One region of the Pseudonocardia sp. T1-2H genome, then DNA from elsewhere that is predicted to be linked to it. Evidence: riboswitches for the same ligand, from Rfam matches in the RefSeq annotation. Region 1 holds a riboswitch; each other region holds the start of a gene.
What was found. A riboswitch is a leader RNA that binds a small molecule or an ion and turns the genes downstream of it on or off. The one in region 1 is predicted to bind S-adenosylmethionine.
Positions count from the first base shown of each region.

Region 2: another riboswitch for S-adenosylmethionine. It lies ahead of thrC (threonine synthase); the one in region 1 lies ahead of WBK50_RS11905 (aminotransferase class V-fold PLP-dependent enzyme).
Region 3: another riboswitch for S-adenosylmethionine. It lies ahead of WBK50_RS01270 (GNAT family N-acetyltransferase); the one in region 1 lies ahead of WBK50_RS11905 (aminotransferase class V-fold PLP-dependent enzyme).

Region 1 covers NZ_JBBPCL010000001.1:2,387,234-2,393,389, forward strand. The annotation lists gene WBK50_RS11890 (allantoate amidohydrolase) at 1-7, shown strand, start outside; gene WBK50_RS11895 (formimidoylglutamate deiminase) at 64-1,365, shown strand; gene hutI (imidazolonepropionase) at 1,362-2,495, shown strand; gene WBK50_RS11905 (aminotransferase class V-fold PLP-dependent enzyme) at 2,497-3,867, opposite strand; SAM riboswitch class IV at 3,914-4,029, opposite strand; partial or broken gene WBK50_RS11910 (VOC family protein) at 4,119-4,337, shown strand; gene WBK50_RS11915 (VOC family protein) at 4,394-4,498, shown strand; gene WBK50_RS11920 (alkaline phosphatase PhoX) at 4,639-6,036, shown strand.
Region 2 covers NZ_JBBPCL010000001.1:4,904,509-4,910,664, reverse strand. The annotation lists gene WBK50_RS24245 (sensor histidine kinase) at 1-251, shown strand, start outside; gene thrC (threonine synthase) at 398-1,669, opposite strand; SAM riboswitch class I at 1,676-1,820, opposite strand; gene holA (DNA polymerase III subunit delta) at 1,966-2,949, shown strand; gene rpsT (30S ribosomal protein S20) at 3,118-3,384, opposite strand; partial or broken gene WBK50_RS24225 (circularly permuted type 2 ATP-grasp protein) at 3,693-5,414, shown strand; gene WBK50_RS24220 (alpha-E domain-containing protein) at 5,414-6,156, shown strand, end outside.
Region 3 covers NZ_JBBPCL010000001.1:238,688-244,843, forward strand. The annotation lists gene WBK50_RS01255 (DODA-type extradiol aromatic ring-opening family dioxygenase) at 25-948, shown strand; gene WBK50_RS01260 (PDR/VanB family oxidoreductase) at 1,058-2,215, shown strand; gene WBK50_RS01265 (LLM class flavin-dependent oxidoreductase) at 2,757-3,290, shown strand; SAM riboswitch class I at 3,419-3,510, shown strand; gene WBK50_RS01270 (GNAT family N-acetyltransferase) at 3,828-4,322, shown strand; gene WBK50_RS01275 (amino acid ABC transporter permease) at 4,315-5,265, shown strand; gene WBK50_RS01280 (amino acid ABC transporter ATP-binding protein) at 5,277-6,032, shown strand; gene WBK50_RS01285 (ABC transporter substrate-binding protein) at 6,063-6,156, shown strand, end outside.

The sequences.
Region 1 (6,156 bases):
CCGATGACCGCACCCCGGCGCGACAACCCCGATCCCGGGCTCCCGACATCGCGTCGTGGCTCCCTGACGCGGTTCTGGGGCCGGCACGCGCAGCTGCCCGGCGGGACGACGCGAGACGTGCTGGTGTCGGTGGCGGACGGCGTGATCGTCTCGGTCGAGGCCGGGGTTCCGGCCGGGAGCGCCTTCGTGCTGCCCGGGGTGCTGCTGCCCGGCTTCGTCAACGCCCACAGCCACGCCTTCCACCGGGCGCTGCGCGGGCGGACGCACGACCGCGGCGGGACGTTCTGGACCTGGCGGGAACGGATGTACGCGGTCGCGCAGCGCCTCGACCCGGACTCCTACCTGGCGCTGGCCCGCGCCGTCTACGCCGAGATGGCGCTCGCGGGCGTCACGTCGGTGGGGGAGTTCCACTACCTGCATCACGGCCCCGGCGGGGTGCCGTACGCGGACCCGAACGCGATGGCCGAGGCGCTGCGGCAGGCCGCCGCCGACGCCGGGATCCGGCTGGTGCTGCTCGACGCCTGCTACCTCGCGGGCGGGTTCGGCGCCGGCCTCGACCCGGTCCAGCGCCGCTTCTCCGACGGCAGTGCGGAGGCGTGGGCAGCCCGGGTCGCGGCGCTGCGGAGGAGCGACGGCATGCGGGTCGGTGCCGCCGTGCACTCCGTCCGGGCCGTCCCGCGGGACCAGCTGCCGGTCGTCGCGAAGGCCGCCGCGGGCCTTCCGCTGCACGTCCACCTCTCCGAACAGGCGGGCGAGAACGAGGCCTGCCTGGCCGCGCACGGCCTGACCCCGACGGTGCTGCTCGCGGAGTCCGGCGTCCTCGGCGAGCGGACCACCGCCGTCCACGCCACCCACCTGACCGGCGACGACGTCGCGCTGCTCGGCCGCACCCGCACCGCCGCCTGCTTCTGCCCCACGACCGAACGCGACCTCGCCGACGGCCTCGGCCCGGCCCGTGAGCTCGCCGACGCCGGGGTCCGGCTGTCCCTGGGCAGCGACCAGCACGCCGTGATCGACCTCCTCGAGGAGGCGCGGGCCCTGGAGATGCACGAGCGGCTCCGGAGCGGGGAACGCGGCCGGTTCACCTCCGCCGAGCTGCTCGACGCCTTGACCGGGCACGACGTGCTCGGCGAGCGGAGCACGCGGATCGAGGCGGGGGCGCCCGCCGATCTCGTCGCCGTCCGCACGGACACGGTCCGGACGGCGGGCGCGGACCCGGCCCAGATCGTCCTCGCCGCCACCGCCGCGGACGTCGACACCGTGATCGTGGGCGGGGTCCTGGTCGTCCGGGGCGGCCGGCACCGGCTCGGCGACGTCGCCGCGCTGCTCCGGACCGCGATCGAGCCGCTGTGGAGGGACGAATGACCACCCTCGTCACCGGCATCGGCGAGCTCACCACGCAGGACCCGGAGCGCGGGCCCCTGCAGGACGCCGCCCTGGTGGTCGACGGGGACCTGATCGCCTGGGTCGGCCCCGCCGCCTCCGCCCCGGCCGCCGACGAGCGGATCGACGTCGAGGGGCGCGCGGTCGTGCCCGGCTTCGTCGACTCCCACTCCCACCTGGCCTTCGCCGGGGACCGCGCGGACGAGTTCGCGGCCCGGATGGCGGGGGAGCGCTACGACGGCGGCGGGATCGCCCGGACCGTCGACGCCACCCGCGCCGCCTCCGACGACGCGCTGCGCGCCCTGCTCGCCCGCCGAATGGCGGAGCTGCGCGCGCAGGGCACCACCACCGTCGAGATCAAGAGCGGCTACGGCCTGACGGTCGACGACGAGCTCCGCACGCTCCGGCTCGCCGCCGAGGTCACCCCCGAGACGACCTTCCTCGGCGCCCACGTCGTCCCGCCCGGGACCGATGTGGACTCCTACGTCGCGCTGGTGACGGGCGAGATGCTCGACGCCTGCGCCCCGCACGCCCGCTGGATCGACGTGTTCTGCGAACCGGCCAGCCCGCACGCCTTCGACGGTGAGGCGGCCCGGACCGTCCTGGAGGCCGGCCGGGCCGCCGGGCTCGGGCTGCGGGTGCACGGCAACCAGCTCGGGCCCGGGCCCGGCGTGCGGCTCGCGGTCGAGCTGGGGGCGGCCAGCGTCGACCACTGCACCCACCTGACCGGCGACGACGTCGACGCGCTGGCCGGCGGCGACACCGTCGCGACGCTGCTGCCGGGCGTCGAGTTCTCCACGCGGTCGCCCTACCCGGACGCGCGCAGGCTGCTCGACGCCGGCGTCACCGTCGTCCTCGCCACGGACTGCAACCCCGGGACGTGTTCCTCGTCGTCGATGCCGTTCATGATCGCCCTCGCCGTCCGGGAGATGGGCATGACGCCCGCCGAGGCGCTGTGGGCCGCGACGGCGGGCGGGGCGCGGGCGCTGCGGCGCACGGACATCGGGGTCGTCGCGCCGGGGAACCGCGCGGATCTCGCGGTCCTCGACGCGCCGACGCACCTGCACCTGGCCTACCGGCCGGGGGTCCCGATCGCCCGGTCGCTGTTCTGACTCACTCGCCGCACCCGGCGCCCCGCCCGACGGGACCGTCGCCGAGGCCGAGCGGGTCGTGGTCCCGCGGGTCCGACGTGGGCTGCCACCGGCCGTCGACGATCGAGTAGCCGACGCCGGGGCCGTCCGTGACGAGCGCCCGCAGGGCCGTGAGCAGGCGCTCGACGTGCTCGGCGGTGGTGCCGAGGCCGAGGCTGGCCCGCACCGCGTCGCTCCCGCCGGCGATCCGGGCGAGCAGCGGGTGGGCGCAGAACTTGCCGTCGCGCACCCCGATCCCGTGCTCGGCGGACAGGTACGCGGCGACGAGGCCGGCCGGGACGCCGTCGACGGTGAAGCTCGCGACCGCGACCCGGTCCGGGGCGTCGGACCAGATCGTCAGCGGGGTGACGCCGGGGATCGCGGCGAGGCCGTCGGTCAGCGTGGCGAGCAGCGCGCGCTCGTGGGCGACCGCGTCGTCCAGGATCGGGTCGAGCGCGCGGCAGGCGGCGGCGAGCGCGGCAGCACCCAGGACGTTCGGGGTTCCCGCCTCGTGCCGGTGCGGGGCAGGGGACCAGGCGACCTCGGCCGTGTCGCCCCCGGCGGTGACCTCGCGGACCGCGCCGCCGCCCGCGAGGTACGGGGCGGCGACGTCCAGCCAGTCCCGGCGGCCGACCAGCGCGCCGGCGCCGTAGGGGGCGTAGAGCTTGTGCCCGGACAGGACCAGGTAGTCCACGCCGGTGGCGGCGATGTCGACACGCCGGTGCGGGGCGAGCTGCGCGGCGTCCAGGACCACGCGGGTGCCGCCGGAGTGGGCGATCTCGACGATGCGCTCGACCGGCAGGATCTCCCCGGTCACGTTGGACGCGCCGGTGATCGCGAGGAGGGCGGTGGGCCGGGCGGCCAGCGCCTCGCGCAGCGCCTCGAGGGTGGCCTCGACGGTCGGCCCGGCGGTCAGCACGCGGTGTCCGCCGCTGCCGCGCCAGGCCAGCAGGGTCGCGTGATGCTCGACGTCCAGGGTGAGCACGGGGCCGGGGACGGCGCCGGCCAGCAGGTTCAGCGCGTCCGTGGTGTTGCGGGTGAAGACGACGACGTCGTCCTCGCGGGCGCCGACGAACTCGCCGATCGTGGTGCGGGCCCGCTCCAGGACCGCGGTGCAGACCTGCGAGGCGTACCCGGCACCGCGGTGCACGCTGGCGTAGTAGGGGAGCAGCTCGGCGACGTGGTCCGCGACGGCCGCCAATGCGGGGGCGCTGGCGGCGACGTCGAGGTTGGCGTAGGCGACGCTGCGCCCGTCGACGAGCGGGACCCGCAGGTCGCACCCCACGACCGGCGGGAGCGTCGCGCAGGTGCCGGCGGCGGGCTGCACGGGGCGGGTGGGCGTGACGACGGACATGGTGATCCTCCCGGGACCTTCACAGGACCCGGATCGCGAGGGATCGGGTCCGCGCTTGCCGGGCGCGGGTGTTCGCGCCGGCCTGGTCGTCACCCGGAGCACCCCACCGCGGAGGAGGGTTGCCGGCCAGCAAGCCGGGGCTTGACGCTGGCACTCGTGACCTGTGTCAGACCGTAGGGCGGTCCCGGCGCGGCGGTCAAGTCCGATGTGACCCGCTCGAAACTGTCGGCGCCCGGTCCTACGGTCCTCACATGACCGCGATCGGAAAGTTCACCCTGGCTGCGCTCGACTGTCCGGACGCCCTGGCGCTCGCGCGCTTCTACTCGGCGATCACCGGTTGGCCGGTCGCTTCGGAGGACACCGCCGCCGACGACGCCTGGGTCGAGCTCGATGCCGGCGACGGCGCGGTGACCATCGCGTTCCAGCAGGTCACGGACTATCGGCCGCCCGTGTGGCCCGGATCCGAGCATCCGCAGCAGGCGCACCTGGACTTCGAGGTGCCGGACCTGGACCGGGGGAGAAGCAGGTGCTCACAATCGGCGCGCGCAAGGCCGAGGTGCAGCCCGGGGAGACGTTCCAGGTGTTCCTGGACCCGGTGGGCCACCCGTTCTGCCTCGTGTCGATCCGCTGACGGAGGGCTCGCGCGCTTGATCCGTTCCGTTCCGCCGCCGTTCACCCTCGTGCCTCCTCCGTCCGTCACTGTGGCGGCCGGCCACCCCCCGGTCGGGTGATGCGCCCGCCCGGGACGTGCACGGAACGGAGACACACGAGATGACCCAGGAACTGTCGCGCCGGGGATTCCTGCAGCGCACCGCTGTCGCAGGGGCCGGCGTGATGCTGATCGGCGGGACCGAGATGCTGATGACGGCGCCGTCCGCGTCGGCCGCGCCGCGCGAGCCCGGCTACGGACCGCTCGTCGCGGACCCCGCCGGGCGCCTCGCGCTCCCCGCGGGCTTCGCCTACTCGATCGTCACCCATGCGGGTGTCACCAGGCTGGAGTCCGGCGAGCCGACGCCGCGCAACCACGACGGCACGGGCGCCTTCCGCCGTCGCGGCGGCGGCACGGTGCTGGTGAACAACCACGAGATCCGGGACCCGTTCGGCACCCACCTTCCCGTCCCGCACCTCGACGGCCTGACCTACGACCCGGGCGCGGCCGGCGGCTGCACCGTCGTCGAGACGAACCCGGACGGCACCCGCCGGACCGAGTACGTCGGCATCGCCGGCACCGCCACCAACTGCGCCGGCGGGCAGACCCCGTGGGACACGTGGCTGACCTGCGAGGAGATCGACGCGCTCGCCGGGACGGGCGGCTTCCAGAAGGACCACGGCTACGTCTTCGAGGTGGACCCGTACGACCGCGGGGCCAACCGGGACCCGCAGCCGATCAAGGCGCTCGGCCGGTTCGAGCACGAGGCCGCCGCCCTCGACCCCCGCCGCGGGGACATCTACCTCACCGAGGACGCCGCCAAGCCGAACGGCCTGCTCTACCGGTGGGCCCCGCCGCGCGGCTACCGCGGCCGGCACGGCGCGCTGCGCGGCCTCGGCCCGACGGACGGCGTGCTCGGCGCGATGAAGGCGGTCGACGGGGCCGGTAAGCATGTCCCGGACCTGTCGCTCGCGACGAAGGTCGGCACGACCTACGCGATCGAGTGGGTGCCGGTCCCGGACCGCGACGGCCGCGGCACCGCCACCCGCAAGCAGTTCGGTGACGGCGACATCACCCGCGCCCGGAAGCTGGAGGGCGCCTGGTGGGACGCGGACGGCGCCTGGATCGTCTCGAGCTTCGCCCGCGAGGAGAGCCCGGTTCAGCACGACGGCCAGGTCTGGTTCTACGACCCGGAGTGCGCCACGCTGACCCTGCGGCTGCTGTTCGGCCGCAACGCGAGCCCGGACGTCGACGGTGCGTTCGACGGCCCGGACAACGTCAGCATCTCGCCCTACGGCGGGGTCATCCTGGCCGAGGACGGCGAGGGCGTGCAGCACCTGGTCGGCGCGACGGAGAGCGGCGTGACCTTCCCGGTGGCCCGCAACGACTTCACCGACGACACCAAGAACGTCGAGTTCACCGGGCCGGTCTACTCGCCGGACCGGAAGGTGCTCTTCGCCAACATCCAGGAGCCCGGCTACATGTTCGCCGTCACCGGCCCGTGGCGGCACCAGAGGTGAGGAACTGATCCCGTTCCCCGGGCCGGCGTCGCCCCGGGGACGGGAGCTGCCGTCCTGCGGCGCATCCACCCCGGATCACCGGTCGCGCGGGCATGGATGCGCGGACGCCCGACCCGAGGC
Region 2 (6,156 bases), 2.5 Mb from region 1:
TGTGCTTCACCGTGCGCGACGACGGGCCGGGATACGACCTCGGGGCAGAGCCGGGGTCGCCGGGCCGCGGGCTGCGCAACGTGCTGGCCCGGATGGGCGCGGTCGGTGGTCGGCTGGAGATCCGTTCCAGGCCGGGAGCCGGTACCACCGTCGAGGGTTCGATCCCCCTATCGGCCGACGGTTCGGGGCCCGTACGCCGAGATGCGACGGTGCTTCTGGGGTCGCATCCCGGACGGAGCCGACCCGCCTGACGCGAACGCCGGCTGAGAGGCTGAGATCGCACGGTGGCGGGACCGGAGCTCGACGCGGGGCAGCCCGCTGCCCGCCCCCGCGGATGCGGCCCGCCCCGGGCTCGGAGCGGGCTCCGGGTCCGGGCGGGCACAAGGTCCGGGCGGGTTCAGTCGTCGAGGAAGGAAAGAGCCTCGCGCACGGCTTTGCTGGTGGACGGGACGGTCGCGGTCGGGCCGACCTGGCCGGAGACCGCGTCGAGGGTCTTGAGGCCGTCGCCGGTGATCAGCAGGACGGTCTCGGCGTCCGGGTCGATGAGCCCGGCCTCGATGAGCTTCTTCGCCGTCGCCACGGTGACGCCACCGGCGGTCTCGGCGAAGACGCCCTCGGTGCGGGCGAGCAGCCGGATGCCCTCGACGACCTCCTCGTCGGTCACGTGCCCGACGGCGCCGCCGGTGCGCCGCACCGAGTCCAGCACGTAGGGGCCGTCGGCCGGGTTGCCGATGGCGAGCGAGCGGGCGATGGTGTCCGGCTTGACCGGCTGGACCACGTCGTGCCCGTTCTCGAAAGCCGCGGCGACGGGCGAGCAGCCCGTCGCCTGCGCGCCGAAGATCGTGTAGGGGGTGTCCTCGACCAGGCCGAGCTTCACGAACTCGGCGAAGCCCTTGTCCACCTTGGTGAGCTGCGAGCCGGAAGCGACCGGCACGACGATCTGCCGGGGCAGCCGCCAGCCGAGCTGCTCGGCGACCTCGTAGCCCAGGGTCTTCGAGCCCTCGGCGTAGTACGGGCGGACGTTCACGTTCACGAACGCCCACTCCTCGTGCTCCGCGGCCAGCTCCGTGGCGAGGCGGTTCACGTCGTCGTAGTTGCCGTCGACGGCGAGCAGCGTGCCGCCGTAGACCGCGGTGGTGGTGATCTTCGCCTGCTCCAGCGAGGAGGGGATCAGCACGACCGAGTCCCAGCCGGCGCGGGCGGCGGCCGCGGCGACGGCGTTGGCCAGGTTGCCGGTGGAGGGGCAGCACAGGACCTTGAAGCCGAGCTCGCGGGCGGCGGCGAGGGCGACGGCGACGACGCGGTCCTTGAACGAGTGCGTCGGGTTGCCGGTGTCGTCCTTCACCCACAGCTTGCGGACGCCGAGCTCGGCGGCGAGCCGGTCCGCCTGGATCAGCCGGGTCAGGCCGGGCTCGGTATTCGGGAACGTCTGCACGTTCGTCGGGACCGGGAGCAGGTCCTTGTAGCGCCAGATCGACTTCGGGCCGGCCTCGATGGCCTCGCGGGTGATGGCCGGGAAGTCGTAGGCCACCTCGAGCGGGCCGAAACACCGGGGGCACGCGAACTCCGCGGCCAGCGGGATCTGGTGGCCGCACTCGCGACACGAGAGCGCGCGGGCGGGGCCGAGGTCGTACGACGTGCCGGCAGGGATGTCAGCAGTGAGAGTCACGAGATCTCCTCATCTGTCCCGCGTGGTTCGCGGGCCGGAATTGGCACCTGGTTCGTCGACGAGCGGACACGGATGTGTTCGCGCGGATCGTCGCTCGACGCCGGTTGCCGGGGCTTCAACGGGCCGTTCCCTCTACCCCTCTGGATGAGCCATATGCAGTTGTGCCACCGGGCAAGGCGAACCTCGCCACGTGGATGACCGAGACGTTACGGCACGGGTTTCGGTCTGCGAAAGCCGGAGTCCCGCATGTGGGAGGCGGGTCACGATCCACCGGCCCGGTGGGCCACGATGGAGGGGTGAGCTCCGCAGCCTCTCCGCGCACCCGGCCGCCCGCCCCCGTGCAGCTGATCGTGGGCGAGGAGGAACTGCTGGTCGAGCGCGCGGTGATCGACGTGCTCCGCGCCGCCCGGGCCGTGGACCCCGAAGCGGAGATCCGCCGGTTTCGCGCCTCCGAGATCACTCCGGGGAAGCTCGCGGGATACCTCAGCCCGTCGCTGTTCGCCGAGGGACGCGTGGTCGTCGTCCAGGCCGCGCAGGAGGCGAACAAGGAGATGGCCGCCGCGATCACCTCCTATGCGGCCGAACCGGCCGACGGCATCGTGCTGGTCGCGCTGCACGCCGGCGGGGCCCGGGGCAAGGCCTTGGCGGACGAGCTGCGCAAACGCGGCGCGAACGTCACCACCTGCGACCGGATCACCCGCGCCGAGGCCCGCGCGGACTTCGTCCGGTCCGAGGTCCGGCGCGCGGGCGGGTCGATCAGCGGGGACGCGGTCGCGGCCCTGCTGGAGGCGGTCGGCTCGGACCTGCGGGAACTCGCCGCGGCTACCGGCCAGCTCGTCGCGGACACCGGTGGTTCGATCGACGTGCACGCCGTCCGGCGCTACCACCGCGGCCGCGCCGAGTCCTCCGGCTTCGCGGTGGCGGACAAGGCGGTGGCCGGGGACCGGACGGGGGCGCTGGAGGCGCTGCGCTGGGCGCTCGTGCTCGGTGTCGCCCCGGTCCTGGTGGCGGACGCCCTGGCGGACGCGGTCCGCACGCTGGCGAAGGTCGGGGCCGCGGGGCGCGGGGACCCCAACCGGCTCGCCGGTGCGCTCGGGATGCCGCCCTGGAAGGTCCGCAAGGCCCAGGGACAGGTCCGAGCGTGGCGGCCGGAGGGCCTCGCGGTGGCGATCGCGGCGACGGCGCAGGTCAACGCGGACGTGAAGGGCGCGGCCGCGGACACGGGCTACGCCCTGGAGCGTGCGGTCCTGGCGATCGTCGAGGCCCGCCACCCCCACTGACCCCCTGCCGTTCGACCGTCGGGCCTGCTCGGGTACCACGCCGCTCGAGTGGCTCGAGCAGCGCAGGCTGACGCTCGAGCCACTCAAGTGGCGGGAGGCGGCGGCCCCGAACGCACCGAAGGCGCCATCCCGGTGGGGATGGCGCCTTCGGCGGATGCAGTGCGTGCGTCAGGCGCTGACGGCCTTCGCGCGCTTGGCCAGCGCCGACTTGCGGTTCGCGGCCTGGTTCTTGTGGATGACGCCCTTCGAGGCCGCCTTGTCCAGTGCCTTCGCCGCGGCCTTCTGCAGCTCTAGGGCCTTCTCGCCGTCGCCGGCGTCGAGGGCCTCACGGAAGCGGCGGACGGCCGTCTTCACGGAGGACTTGACCGCCTTGTTGCGCTGACGCGCCTTCTCGTTGGTCTTGACCCGCTTGATCTGGGACTTGATGTTCGCCACGCGTTTTGCCTCGAGTCGTCGAAGATGCCTGCAGTTCGGGGGGCCCAGGCGACACCGAACGTGATAGGAATCCGGTCGAGCACGCCGAGCACTCGGTCAACCATGCTAACAGCGCACCAGACGCACGGTCACACCGCCCCGTTCCCGCGTGCAGGTACTCCCGCGGTGCCGGGGGCGACCCCATCCTGACACACGGCCGTCGGCGTCCCGGACCCGCTGCCGGCAACACCCTGCCCAGATGTGGGACGGGAGGTCACGGGGGCATCGGCCGATGATCCGACCGTAACTCGCTCGTAGCACGCGTCCGTATGGCCCACCTTGCGCTGAACGGTCAAGATGACCCTCGTGAGCCGAGCAGTGGATCGCAGACCGAGACCCTCCCGGGGCGCCCCCGCCCGCCGCAACGGCGTCGCCCGCACCAGGACCACGGATCTGGCGGAGTCTGCGCTCTTCGACGGCTACCTGGAGCCCGATCGGCCCCATCCGGACGCGTACGACGAGATGTTCGACGCCGACGGCACGGTGCGCAGCCCCTACCGCGCCCTGCACGACGCGATCGCCCCCACCGCCGCGGCGGACCTGACCGTGCGGTCCGAGGCGCTGGACCGGGCCTACCTGGACCAGGGCATCACGTTCTCCCTGTCGGGCAAGGAGCGCCCGTTCCCGCTGGACATCGTGCCCCGGGTGATCAGTTCGACCGAGTGGAACAAGCTGCAGCGCGGCATCGTGCAGAGGGTGAAGGCCCTCGAGGCCTTCCTCGCCGACGTCTACGGGGACGCGCAGATCGTCCGGGACGGCGTGCTCCCCCGCCGGCTGATCACCAGCTGCGAGCACTTCAAGCGCTCCGCGCACCTGCTGAACCCGCCCAACGGCGTCCGCATCCACGTCGCGGGGATCGACCTGGTCCGGGACGCCGAGGGCACCTTCCGGGTGCTGGAGGACAACCTCCGCAACCCGTCGGGGGTCTCCTACGTCATGGAGAACCGCCGCACCATGGCGCGCGTCTTCCCGGACCTCTTCACCCGCCAGCGGGTCCGGGCGGTGGGGACTACTCCACCCATCTGCTGCACGCCCTGCGCGCCGCGGCCGCCCCGAACGTCGCGGACCCGACGGTCGTCGTGCTGACCCCCGGCGTCTACAACTCCGCCTACTTCGAGCACTCGCTGCTGGCCCGGCAGATGGGCGTCGAGCTCGTCGAGGGCCGGGACCTGTTCTGCCGGGACAACGTCGTCTACATGCGCACGACGGAGGGCGAGCAGCGCGTCGACGTCGTCTACCGCCGCATCGACGACGACTTCCTCGACCCGCTGCAGTTCAAGCCCACCTCGGTCCTCGGGGTCGCCGGCATCATGAACGCCGCCCGCGCCGGCAACGTCGTGATCGCCAACGCGGTGGGCAACGGCGTGGGGGACGACAAGCTCGTCTACACCTACGTCCCGGACATGATCAAGTACTACCTCGGCGAGAAGCCGGTCATCCCGAACGTCGCGACGTTCCGGTGCTGGCTCGACGAGGAGCGCGGGCACGTCATCGACCAGCTCGACGAGCTGGTGCTCAAGCCCGTCGAGGGCTCCGGCGGCTACGGGATCCTGTTCGGCCCCGACGCTTCGAAGAAGGAGCTGAGCGACGCGCGCAAGGCGATCCGCGAGGACCCGCGCGGCTGGATCGCCCAGCCCGTCGTCCAGCTCTCGACCGTCCCGACCCGCGTCGAGGACCGGCTGGTCCCGCGGCACGTCGACCTGCGGCCCTTCGCGGTCAACGACGGCGAGGACGTCTACGTGCTCCCCGGCGGCCTGACCCGGGTCGCGCTGCCGAAGGGCAGCCTCGTGGTCAACTCCAGCCAGGGCGGCGGCAGCAAGGACACGTGGGTGCTGGCCCCGAACCGGGCGCCGGAGGCCGAGCGCGAGCTCGGGCAGGCCGGCCTGGCCGCGGCGATCGGACCCGTGCAGGCCCCCGCGGCCGAGCACGGCCCGGAGCTCACGATCGGCCAGCAGCAGCAACAACAGCAACAGCAGGGGCGTGATCACTGATGCTGGCCCGCAACGCCGAGTCGCTGTACTGGATCGGCCGCTACGTGGAGCGCGCCGACGACACGGCCCGGATCCTCGACGTGTCCGTCCACCAGCTCCTCGAGGACGCCACCATCGACGTCGACGCGGCCGCCCGCCGGCTGCTCGGCGTCCTCGGCATCGAGCCCGGCACCGACTCCCCGCTCGACGCCTTCTCCCTGACCGAGGCGGTCGGCTACGCCGACGGGTCGCCCGGTTCGATCGTCTCGTCGCTGACCAGCGCCCGGGAGAACGCCCGGGGCGCGCGCGAGGTGGTCTCCTCGGAGATGTGGGAGTGCCTCAACGCGACGTGGAACGCGCTGCCGGAGCGGCAGCGCTACGCCCGCTGGGTGGGTCCGCACGCGTTCTTCTCCTACGTGGAGGACCGCGCCGCGATGTTCTCGGGCCTCGCCGCCTCCACGATGAGCCGCGACGACAGCTGGCGCTTCTACCTGCTCGGCCGCTCCGTCGAGCGGGTCGACATGATCGTCCGGATGCTGATGAGCCGCGTCTCGGACCGGATGAGCTCCCCGGGCTGGCTGCTCGTGCTGCGCTCCGCCGGCGCGCAGGACACCTACCTGCGGACCTACCGCGGCGCCGTCGACGCCATCCGGGTCGTCCAGTTCATGCTGATGGACCGGCTGTTCCCGCGGTCGGTGTTCCACTCGCTGCGGGAGGCGGAGAGCTGCCTGCAGCAGCTGGACAATCGCCCCACCGCCCGGGT
Region 3 (6,156 bases), 2.1 Mb from region 1:
GGGCCGAACGGGAAAGGCAACAACATGATCACAGAGCGTGGTGCGTGCGCCGGCCGCACGCCCCCCGACGATCAGCCACCGCTGCCAGTCGAACTCGTGACGGCGTCTCCTGCCCCGGCGGTCCCGGTCAACATCGTGTTCGCCGGCGGGTGCTCCCATGCGGCGGCCTTGCCGGCCGGCCCCGCAATCGACCCGCCCGATGCCGCTGCTCGTCTGAGTGCCGGCTACGCGCGGCTTTCACAGGACATCGCCGCAGCCGCGCCGGACCTGATGATCGTGATCACGGACCGCCATCAGCAGAGCTTCTCGACCGGCACGTTCGTCGTCGGCACCGGCGAGCGCCACACCGGCTCGATGGCAGTTCGCGATCGGCCCGACCTGGATCTATCTCTTAAGGGGATGCCGGCATATGCCTACGCGATCGCGGACTGCTTGCGCGCCGAGGGGGTGGAGGTGACGGAGGTGGGTCGGGTCGACCTCGATCACGGGTTGATCGTGCCGCTCCGAGAGCTGCTACCGCGTCCGGGCATCCCAGTCGTCCCGATCGTCACTCAGCCGGCGCGTGGCTTCTCCCCGTTCGGAGCCCGGTCCTTCGGCGAGGTGCTCCGATATGTCGTCGAAGCCCGCGAGGAGCGCATCGCCGTTCTGGCCACCGGTGGTCTGTCGCACCGGCTGGACCCGGGAGAGGTCGGCAACAGCGACGTCGAGTTCGACAGCCATGTCCTGCAGATGTTGCACGATGGGCGGGGACCGGAACTGGGCGATCTCGATCCTTACACCCTGCTTCGTCATGGGCACCACGAGTTCCTCAACTGGCTGGTGATGCTCGGCATGATCGGGCCGGGCGTTCGGGGCGAGGTGTACGCCTACGAACCGATGCCGCAGTCCGGAGGTGCTCGGGCCGTGGTGAACATGCTGCTCTCCGAGCGGAAGACACCCGCTGCCTGAGGCTTCCGAGTTCGTCTGCGCGATGCGTACCGACCCAACGCCCAGCTCTCTCCGACGCGGCCTCGACGCGGGGCCCGGATCCGAAGTCCCCCACGAAGTGAGGCTGTTCATGAATGCCGAGGTTGCCCGCGTTCCGCTGGGGGCCGCTGAAGAGCTGAGGCTGATCGTCCGGCAGGTGGTCCGCGAGGCCGACGGAGTCGTCTCGGTGCTGCTCGCGGACGCGGAGGGGGGCGAGCTGCCGCCGTGGGAACCCGGCGCACACATCGACCTGTGCCTGCCCGGTATAACGCGGCAGTACTCGCTGTGCGGGGACCCGGCGGATCGACACCACTACCGGCTCGGGGTGCTGTTGGAGCCCAGGAGTCGCGGAGGATCACGCTTCGTGCACGACATCTTGGGCCCCGGACATTCAGTGACAGTCCGCCCACCGCGCAACCACTTCCGCCTCGGTGAGGCAGCCGAATACCTGTTCATCGCCGGCGGAATCGGTATCACTCCGCTGTTGCCGATGATCGCGCGCGCCGAGGCCGAAGGGCGTCCCTGGCGTCTCGTCTACGGCGGGCGGTCGCGTGGTTCGATGGCTTTCCTCGGGCAGGTGGCCACCTACGGTGACAAGGTCGAGGTGGTGCCCCAGGATGAACACGGGCTGCTCGACCTGGCCGAGCTCCTGAAAGTCCCTGGCCAGAGACACGTCTATTGCTGTGGGCCCGAACCTCTACTGGCGGCCGTGGAGAGCCACTGTGCCGGTTGGCCAACAGGCCGACTGCACGTGGAGCGGTTCACGACGGCGGCCCTGGTCGGCGACGCGGACAGCCAGACGGCGTTCGAGGTGGAGTGCGCGGAATCGGGTGTGACCGTGGCTGTGGCGATCGGGCAGACCATGCTCGACGCCATGCTGGAAGCCGGTCTCGACCTCAACTTCGATTGCAAGGAGGGGACGTGTGGTACGTGCGAGCTCGGCCTCGTCGAGGGCGTCGCTGATCATCGAGACGCGGTACTCACTCGGGAGGAGCGCGACGCGGGCGAGTTGATTCTTCCCTGCGTCTCTCGTGCCCGGAGCTTCCAGGCTTGTCGTCGAAGCGTGAGCATGATCGAACGCCGGGGCGGTCGGCCTTCGAATTGCGACCATCAAGGAGGAGACCGTCCGGTTGTACCGGCTCGGTCGGCTCGTGCGACTGGAGATCCAGTATGTGTTGCGCGTCCGCCGCAGCCAGTGCCACGAAGGCGCCGCCGCCGGTGTCAAACGGCCTGCCGGGCGCTGGTTTAGTAGAGAAGCTCGAACTCACGACCAGGCTGATCAGAGGTCGTCCAGTAGGCGTCGGTCAGCGACCTCATCTTCGGCGTCCCCGGAGTCGTCGCCTACATCTCCCAGCCCACGCCGCGGGCCCTGCCATCCCTGCGCAAGACCATGAGATGGCACGAGGTCCGGCCAGCTTTGTGGCCTTGGTGATCGTGCTCTACCCACACCGTCGACCCGCATCTGGCCGCGATCCCGCTCTTCGAAGTAGTCGGCACGGCGGCCGAGCGTTCGAGATCGAGCCAGTCCTCATACCGGCCCGCGTGCTCGGCGACCCCGTCGTGATGGGGAGTGGTTGACGATGCCGACGTGACACGAGTCGTGACACGAAACCGCGTCGACAGGTGTTGTCACGGTGGGCCGAGGCACCGGTCGCGTTATTGTTGTCGCTGGCAGATGCGCTGTGATGTGAGTAACCATCCTCTTTTAATCCGCGGGTTGTGAGTTCGATCCTCACGGGGCCCACCCCTTCCTACCTGGGGAGATCGTACCTCGGGATGATCACCTTTGGGTGTCCTGGAGCGGCCTGCGCAGCGGCGGCGACAGCGCGGTCGTCGCGGGGGAGCGCGGTCTGGCGTTCGCGGCGAACTACCACGTCAGCCCCGGGACCGTGCTCGAGGCGGTGGACGCCTACCGCAAGGCGTTCCGGCCGTCGGAGCGCCTGGCTGCGCCGTACGTGATGGTGTCGGCCGATGTGGTCGTCGCGAAGAACGACGCGACCGCCGGCGAGCTGGCCGCGGGCTACGGACCGTGGGTGCACAGCATCCGCGCCGGCGCCGGCGCCATCCCGTTCCCCGACCCGGCCACGGCGACCGCGCACCCGTGGTCCGACGAGGACCGGGCGCTGGTGGCGGACCGGGTGGCGACCCAGTTCGTCGGCTCGCCGACCACCGTCGCCGAGCGCCTCGAGGCCTTGCAGCGGGTCACGGGTGCCGACGAGCTGCTGGTCACCACGATCACGCACCGGCACGACGACCGGGTCGCCTCCCAGGCGCTGCTGGCGCAGGAGTGGGCGGCGCGGGCCCGGACCCGCCTCGCCTCCTGAGCCCGGCACACCGGTCGCCGCCCCGCGAATGTCCGGACCTTTCCGCAGCTCAGGACGGGTGTGGCGCCGATGACACTTGCATGTTCATGCTCTTGACAACCGGATCGGGTGACGGGTTGAGTGCGAGAAGTCCATCCAGAGCGGCCGAGAGACCCGGCTCGACGACGCCGCAGCAACCCGCGCCCACGGCGCAGGGTGCTACCGCCGGGACCGATGGGAGCGGTATGTCGAGCCGAGTGCTGCGGGTGCCCGCGCGCCGGCAGCTGCGCTGTTGGTGGACGCGCCGGCGACACGTCGACCTCTGCCGGACGCACACCGCGCTCTGTCGCTGACCGCCCCTGCTTCTGATCGGCGCTGTCGCTGATCGGCGCTGCGCTGATCGGCGCTGCTCCTACCCCTCACCGACCAGCCCTTCGTCACGGCCGCGCGAACGCGGACCGTCCGTCCACAGTGCTCCGGTGTGCCCTCGTGCGCACCGCTTCGGGGGTCCCTCATGTCCATCTGTCCGCACCACCACGCCCACGCCGGAGGGGTGCGGTGACGGTTCCGCTCGAGACCCGACGGGTCGACTACACCGATCCGCTCGTCCTGCCGATGCTCGTCGAGCTCGACCACGAGTACTGGACGCGCTATCGGCACACCCTCGGTGACCTCGCCGAGGAGATACGCCGCGAGCGCGCCCGGTTCGCGCCGCCGGACGGCGGGCTGATCCTGCTGCTCGCCGAGGGCGTCCCGGTCGCGGGTGGTGCCTTCCGCCGGTGGGGCGCCGACACCGCCGAGCTCAAGCGGATCTGGACGGACTCGGCCCACCGCCGCCGCGGCCTCGCCCGACGCGTGCTGGCCGAGCTCGAGGCCGAGATCTCGGCGCGCGGCTACCGCCGGATCTACCTGACCACCGGGCCGCGCCAGCCCGAGGCACAGCAGCTGTACCTGGCTACCGGCTACACCCCGCTCTACGACCGCTCCCTCGATCCCGAGGAGATCGGTCCCCACCCGTTCGAGAAGCACCTGACCGGAGACCGTGATGAGTGAGCTCGCCACCGCGCACGCCCCGCCCGCCCGCGAGGAGGGCCCGGACGACGCCGATTTGACGATCGTCCAGGCCCGCCACCCGTGGCGGTGGGTGGCGACTGCGGTCGTCGTGGTGCTGGTCGCGATGGCGCTGCACGCCCTGGTGACCAACGCGGCGTGGGACTGGGCGACCGTCGGGCAGTACCTCTTCGCGCCGTCGATCATCCGCGCGGTGCTCCTGACCCTGCAGCTCACCGTGCTGGGGATCGTCGTCGGGTTCGTGCTCGGGACGGTCCTCGCGGTCATGCGGCTCTCGCCGAACCCGTTGCTGCGCTCGGTCAGCTGGACCTACATCTGGATCTTCCGGTCCGTCCCGCTGATCCTGCAGCTGCTGTTCTGGTACAACCTCGCGCTGCTCTACGACTCGATCTCGTTCGGCGTCCCCTTCGGGCCGGCGTTGTTCGAGATCGGCGCGATGGACCTGGTCGGGCCGGTGACCGCCGCGGTGCTGGGTCTCGCGCTGCACCAGGCCGCCTATGCCGCGGAGGTCGTGCGCTCCGGCTTCCTCGGCATCGACCAGGGCCAGCTCGAGGCCGCCGCCGCGCTGGGCATCCCGCGCTGGCGCCGCTTCCGGCGCATCCAGCTCCCGCAGGCCATGCGCACGATCGTCCCGACGGCGGCGAACGAGCTGATCGGCCTGGTCAAGGGCACGTCGGTGGTCTACATCATGGCGCTGTCCGAGCTCTTCTACCAGGTGCAGGTGATCTACACCCGGACCGGCCGGGTGATCCCGATGCTGCTGGTCGCGGCGGTCTGGTACCTGGTGCTGACCACCGTGCTGTCCATCGGGCAGTTCTACGTGGAGCGGCACTACGCCAAGGGGGCGCTGCGCGTCCTGCCGCCCACGCCCCTGCAACGGCTACGGGCCACGTTCGCCAGGTTCCGGCGGGAGGTGGCGGCGTGAGCCCCGCACCGATGGTCGACCTGCGCGGCGTGCACAAGAGCTTCGGCGGGATCGAGGTGCTGCGCGGCGTCGACCTCACGGTCCGGCCCGGCGAGGTGACGGTGGTGCTCGGGCCGTCGGGCTCCGGCAAGTCCACGCTGCTGCGCACCATCAACCATCTGGAGAAGGTCGACCGCGGGTTCGTCCGGGTCGACGGCGAGCTGATCGGCTACCGGCGCTCCGGGCGGAAGCTGCACGAGCTGCCGGAGCGGCAGGTCCTGCGCCAGCGCAGCCGCATCGGCTTCGTGTTCCAGAACTTCAACCTGTTCCCGCACCTCACCGTGCTCGACAACGTCGCCGAGGCGCCGCTCTCCGCGCAGGGCCGGGACCGGGCGACCGTGCTCGGCGAGGCCCGCGAGCTGCTGGACCGCGTCGGGCTCGTCGACAAGGTGGACGCGTACCCGCGCCGGCTCTCCGGCGGTCAGCAGCAGCGGGTCGCGATCGCCCGCGCGCTTGCCCTGCGACCCAAGCTCCTGCTGTTCGACGAGCCCACCTCGGCGTTGGATCCCGAGCTGGTCGGGGAGGTTCTCGACGTCATGCGCGACCTCGCCCGCAGCGGCACCACCATGGTCGTGGTCACCCACGAGATCGGCTTCGCCCGCGAGGCGGCCGACACCGTGGTGTTCCTCGACGAGGGCCGCGTCGTCGAGCAGGGGCCGCCCACCCAGGTCCTCGACGACCCCCGCGAACCCCGCACCCGCGCCTTCCTCGGCGCCGTCCTGCGCTGACCCGGCGCTCCCACCGACCGAAGGAAACCCATGTCCCGCATCCCCCGGCCGCTGCGCCACCTGCGGCTCGCCGCCGTCGCCCTCCTCGTCCCGGTACTGGCGGCCGTGGCCTGCTCCGGGCCGG